DNA from 2 places in the Brucella pseudogrignonensis genome. Region 1 is predicted to be linked to the other one. Evidence: predicted binding sites of a transcription regulator. Region 1 holds the regulator's gene; the other holds the start of a gene.

Region 1 (3,215 bases):
GCGACAAGGTCTGTGTGTTCTATGGCGAAAAACAGGCTCTGTTTGAAGTCGATCTCGACGTGCCGGAAAAGATGGTCACAGCGCTGATCGGCCCTTCTGGTTGTGGCAAGTCGACCTTCCTGCGTTCGTTGAACCGCATGAATGATACGATTGAAGGGTGCCGCATCACCGGCAATATCACACTGGACAACGAAGACATCTACGATCCAAAGATCGATGTTGTTGAACTGCGTGCCCGTGTTGGCATGGTGTTCCAGAAGCCAAATCCGTTTCCGAAGTCGATCTTTGAAAACGTGGCTTATGGCCCGCGCATTCATGGTCTCGCACGTAACAAGACCGATCTCGAAGAAATCGTTGTCACAAGCTTGAAGAAGGCCAGCCTTTTTGAAGAGGTGAAGGATCGTCTGCACGATGCAGGAACCGGTCTTTCCGGTGGTCAGCAGCAGCGTCTGTGCATTGCACGCGCGATTGCTGTCAGCCCGGAAGTGATCCTCATGGACGAGCCTTGCTCGGCACTCGATCCGATTGCAACCGCAAAGGTTGAAGAGCTGATCGACGAGTTGCGCCAGAACTACACCATCGTCATCGTGACCCACTCGATGCAGCAGGCTGCACGCGTTTCACAGCGCACGGCGATGTTCCATCTGGGTAATCTGGTGGAAGTTGGCGATACGGATGTGATGTTCACGGCACCGACCGAGAAGCGCACGCAGGACTATATCACTGGTCGTTTTGGCTAAACACTATTTCAGCAAAAGCCGGAGCCCATTGCGGTTCCGCTTCCTGCATTTTTAATCGAGAGGTCTATTATGGCGTCCCAGCATACTGTTAGCGCATACGACGAAGAACTCCAGTTCCTGACCCACAAGATCGCCGAAATGGGCGGTCATGCGGAACGCATGGTCGAACAGTCGGTTGCAGCCATTGTCAATGCCGATAACGCACTGGCACAGCGCGTTATTTCCGACGATCTCATTCTTGATGCAAGCGAGCGCGAGATTGACGATAAGGCCGTCATGATCATTGCCAAGCGCCAGCCAATGGCTGTTGATCTGCGAGAAATCATCGGCTCGATCCGCATCTCTGCTGATTTGGAGCGCGTGGGAGATCTTGGTAAGAACATTGCCAAGCGCGTTGCGGCTGTTTCGGAATCGCGCCAGCCGGGCAAGCTTTATCGAGGGCTTGAAACACTTGCTGAGCTGGCTCTGACACAGTTGAAAGATGTGCTCGATGCCTATGCAACGCGCTCCGTCCAGCAGATCAATGTTGTTCGTGATCGGGATGATGAAATTGACGCGATGTACACCTCGCTGTTCCGCGAGCTGCTCACTTATATGATGGAAGATCCGCGCAATATTTCGGCCTGCACGCATCTTCTGTTCTGCGCGAAGAACATTGAGCGTATTGGCGATCACGCAACCAACATCGCAGAAACGGTCTATTACATCGTGACCGGCCTGCAGATGCCTGCGGAACGCCCGAAAGAAGACCTGAGCCACGGTATTGTCGTGGACGAGGCGCGTAAATCCTGAAAACATGGCTTGCTGTAAGCATGCAGCGAGCCATTTGCATATGTAAGAAAACGCGGCGGCACGCGGCTGAACGGGGGAGTTGTATGTGTCGCCACGCTTAACTCAATAGGAAACATTGCATGTCACAGGCACCCAAGATTGCTGTGGTTGAAGACGAAGAAGCGCTGAGCGTTTTGTTGCGCTATAATCTCGAAGCCGAGGGCTACCACGTCGATACGATCTTGCGCGGCGACGAAGCCGAAATTGCGCTGCGCGAAAACGTGCCGGATCTTCTTATCCTCGACTGGATGTTGCCGGGTGTATCAGGCATCGAATTGTGCCGACGTCTGCGTCAGTGGCCAGAAACCGAGCGTCTTCCGGTGATCATGCTGACTGCACGCGGCGAAGAAAGCGAACGTGTTCGCGGCTTGAGCGTTGGTGCCGATGATTATGTGGTCAAACCGTTCTCGACCCCGGAATTGCTCGCGCGTGTTAAAGCCATGCTGCGCCGCGCCAATCCAAGTGTTTTGTCGCATGTGCTCAAAGTCGGAGAGCTAGTTCTCGATCGTCAGCAGCACCGCGTTTATCGCAAGGAAAAAGAAATCCGCTTAGGGCCGACAGAGTTTCGCTTGCTAGAATATTTCATGATGTCCCCGGGCCGCGTTTTCTCGCGCAGTCAGCTGTTGGATGGTGTCTGGGGTCCGGATATTTATGTCGATGATCGCACGGTCGATGTGCATGTCGGACGTCTGCGTAAAGCGATCAATATTGGCCGCACGCTTGATCCGATCCGCACGGTGCGCGGCGCTGGCTATTCGTTCGGCTGATCTTCAGGTTTATCGAATAGATTTTGTATGGCTCGTTACCTGAAAGGAAACGGGCCATTTTTGTTAGGAAATGATCCGTTCCGATTCGTGTTGTCGATGATAATTCGTTCCATAATGGACCGTATCACACGATGTTACAGTTCATTTCAAAGATTTGACTCACACAGGACGTTAAGCGCGTGAGAGGCGCACGTTGAGGTTTTTTCAGCGCCGATTTCTATGACTTAGCAGGATTTTACAGCATCCACGAATTAAGGCAGCTCTATGGTGCAAGCTGCACCGCAATTGAATCGCGTGTAATCAATAGCTTATAAGATTTGAATGGTTGCGTTAATGATTTGTTAATAATTTAGAATGGCTTAGCGCTGATTATTGTTTTCAGTTTTGAGCTCTTGAGTCTTTCGGTTTCAATATCAGCTTCAATTTGAAATATGATTTTTTGCCTTGTTTTTGCCGAAAAATTCTTAATCCTTGCACTCTAAGAAGATTAGCAGAACGTTTGAATTTTAATTTTCGTTCGATTTGGCTTGAACGCCAGCCTGATTTTGCAGCGCCTTGAAGGCGCTCTAAAAGTGAAAACAGACTGGATCAGTTAAGGGTCGTAATGATGCGCCTAATTAAGAGATTGAGCCGTTGATGCGCGCTCGTAAATGGAAACTGCCGGTTATTCTTGGTCTGATCGTAGCACCTTTTCTGGTGACGGGCTGCACGACGACTGGCGGTACAAACAAGGCCAAGACCGAAAAGACGGTTGCAACGAGCCATGTCAAAACGGTCAATGGCGTTAAGACGTTCACATACACGGCCAGAGACAGAGAATGCCTTGAGCGTGCTATGTTTTTCGAATCCAATCGGTCGAGTCCAGATGGCTTGATGG
Region 2 (3,215 bases), on a different contig from region 1:
TGTCGTCCTTGCGCTTGGAACCCGGAACGTCCTTGGCGAGAAAGTAAGCAGAACCGCCGCCAAGAATAACGTCAGGCTTCACGTCATACATCATGCCGACAATATCAGCCTTGTCGGAACGCTTGCGCGTATGTGCGACCAGTGCTGCCGGTGTCGCATCCTGAAGTTCGGATGTCGAAACAATGCCGATGGACTTCTTGGTTTCACGACGCATTGCTTCTGCAATGGTTTCAACCTTCGGGTCGTCCTGGCTGTCAGGTGTACGGTCGGCATAAACGCCAAGTGCATTCACGCGTGACTTATGGCCCGTCATGTAAGCCGACATGGTGTTGGCACTGTCAGTCGCAATCGAATGGGTCGACGACGTGCCGATGAAAGCCACAGGTGGAATGTCATCCATGTTGAGACGGCCATTGGCCTTACCCTCGGTCATGCCCTTCGACATGATGCGCGCGCCGGTGCGGTGCGCGACCGAAAGACCGTCAGCGATCAGGAAGATGATGTTCTTGGCTTTGGCTTCATTGCCGGTCGCATAGACATCCCAATTGACAGACTTGGTTTCGTCGCCAGCTGAAACTTCAACCTTGTAATCGCCAGCCTTGCCGATTTTCAGTCCGCGCAGAATAAGAGCAGAGCCCAGAACCTTGTCTTCTGCGCCCTTTTCTTCAGCGGTAAACTCGGCTTTGCTGCCAAATACAGCTTCATAGTCCTGTCCATTGACGGTAACTTTCACGTCCTCTGGCTTAACGACCTTATCGAACTCAACCTTGAAATCGAATGGCGAATTGACAAGGATTGTCGCCCGGTCAATCGGATAGACGGTTGCAGCACCGGCCGCAGTTGTCAGCATTGTTGCTGAGGCGAGAGCTAGAAGCAGTTTGCGCATATCAGAAATCCCCACTGTGTAATGCGTGCGGAGGTCAGATAAGAAAGCTAGATGACACTGGTATAACAATTCGCCGATTAATTTGTAAAACTTGCTTTGCCGGCTATGTTGTTTGATCAGGCAGGTGACATATGATGCTGAAAGCACTGTTAATCGTCACATTGGATATACGCCCTCGGAACAACGCCATGCCCATCCTTGCACGAGAAAAAATTTTCGCTTTGGTCGGTGCGTTTTTTGTTTACCAATTTACCCAGTTCGTCGTGCTCAAGTTTCCTTAGCAGCTGTCATCAAACCTTAATCGTGATGATAATCACCCGTCACAGGGCCCCTTTAAGGACCATTGCGTTTGTTTTCGCAATTTAGGGGGTCCCTTATGCGCCTTGGTTATCTTCTCGCTTCTATTGCCACGATTGCTATGACGTCTTCCGCCATGGCTGACGAGACATTCACCGCTAAACTGGCAGGTCACGCCTATCTGCCAGCTCTGACGCTGATAACACCGCCTGCCGATGCACCCCGCGACGCCTGGGTTTCCGGCAAGTTTACCGGCAAGGCACGCAATGACAAACCAATGAGCGTCATGGGCGATGTCGGCAAGGCCTATGGCAGCCACACCACCGGCATCTCGCTTCCCTTCATCGGCCAACCGGTACAGGGCATGTCAGGTTTCGCGATGAACCGCTCAGCCGATGGCACCATTTTCACACTCACCGACAACGGTTTTGGCACCAAGGCCAACAGCCCGGATGCACTGCTGTTCTTCCACCGCATGAAGCCTGATTTTGAAACCGGCAAGGTTGAGCGCGTGGAATCGGTTTTTCTGCGCGACCCCGACAAGAAAGTGCCGTTCCGCATCGCTTATGAAGGCACCGATGGCCGTTACCTGACGGGTGCGGATTTTGACCCGGAAAGCATTCAGTATCTCAATGACGAGATCTGGATTGGTGATGAGTTTGGCCCTTACATCATTCGCGCTGGTCTCGATGGTCGCGTGAAAGCCGTCTATCCAACCACGCTCGATGGTAAGCAGCTGACAGGACCGGATACAGCGGGCATCGTCGTGCCAGCGGTTGCTGGCAAGGATTATCGCGTTCAGCGTTCGGGCGGTTACGAAGGCATGGCCTTGCAGCCAAAGACCAACCAGCTCTGGGCTATGCTTGAAAAGCCGCTTTTTGACGACAGTGGCAAGCCGGAAGGCGATTTCCTGCGCGTCATCACTTTCGACACCGGCAAGGGCGAATGGACAGGCAATAGCTACCGTTTCCGTCTGGCCGAAGGCGCAACTGCTATCGGTGATTTCAACTTTATTGACGACACCCGCGCGCTGGTCATCGAGCGTGACAATGGCGAAGGCGATCCAAGCCTTGAGTGCAAGACCGACGATCTTTCGGCCTGCTACCCGTTGCCAGCAAAGGTCAAGAACATCGTTCTCGTCGATACATCGAAGATCGACGCAGACGGCTACATCCATCGTATCGGTCATATCAATCTGATGGACATTCAGGACCCTGACAACAAGGCAATCCTGAAGACCGCAGCAGCCCGCGATCTCAAGGGCAAGTTTACCTTCCCGTTCTTCACCATTGAAGACGTGATGCGCGTTGACGATACGCATATCCTGGTCGCCAATGATAATAATCTGCCATTTTCGGGCGGTCGCCAGATTGGCGAAGCTGCGAATAACGAATTTATCCTGCTCGAAGTGGCAGATTTCCTAAACGCCAAGTAAGTCTCGTTCTGAACCACTGGCGGGCACTGCATATTGCCGTGCCCGCTTGCGCATTTTGCAAAATAAAGACATTGCTCAACGCAATAGTTGGCAGACAGCGAAGAGCAGAGAAGCAGAATGACCGTAAGAGAAATCGTCAAATTTCCGGATGCAGCTTTGCGTGCAGCAGCAGCACCTGTCACCGTCTTTGATAATCATCTTCGTGTTCTCGCACAGGACTTGCTCGACACGCTGCGCGCAGCACCCGGCATCGGCATCACAGCTCCGCATATCGGCGTTCTGACGCGTGTGGTGGTGCTTGAGCTTTCCGGCCCCGGCAGCGCCAAGACCTATATCAATCCCGAAATCACATGGGCTTCCGATGAGAAAATTCGTCATCAGGAAGGGAGCGTCTCCATGCCGGGTGTGGTGGACGATGTTGAAAGACATGCCCGCATTCATCTGCGTTATCAGGATATTGATGGCACGGAGCAGACTGAAGAATCTGATGGCTTGCTTGCAGTTTGCCATCAACATGAGATTGACCAGCTCGACGGTATTTTCTGGCTTCAACGCCTTTCAAAGCTCAAGCGCGACCGATTAATTAAGCGATATCAC

The links. The regulator PhoB, encoded in region 1, activates phosphate uptake and scavenging genes when phosphate is short. The targets are predictions, from matches to a motif close to TGTCATNNANCTGTCAT.
Positions count from the first base shown of each region.
Region 2: RI570_RS13060 (esterase-like activity of phytase family protein) is a predicted target of PhoB. The motif match lies at 1,172-1,188, and genes of this name have one in related genera.

Region 1 covers NZ_JAVLAT010000001.1:1,376,757-1,379,971, forward strand. Annotated here, with positions in the region: gene pstB (phosphate ABC transporter ATP-binding protein PstB) at 1-740, shown strand, start outside; gene phoU (phosphate signaling complex protein PhoU) at 810-1,532, shown strand; gene phoB (phosphate regulon transcriptional regulator PhoB) at 1,652-2,338, shown strand; gene RI570_RS06715 (cell wall hydrolase) at 2,972-3,215, shown strand, end outside.
Region 2 covers NZ_JAVLAT010000002.1:367,458-370,672, reverse strand. Annotated here, with positions in the region: gene RI570_RS13065 (alkaline phosphatase) at 1-886, opposite strand, end outside; gene RI570_RS13060 (esterase-like activity of phytase family protein) at 1,263-2,618, shown strand; gene RI570_RS13055 (peptide deformylase) at 2,736-3,215, shown strand, end outside.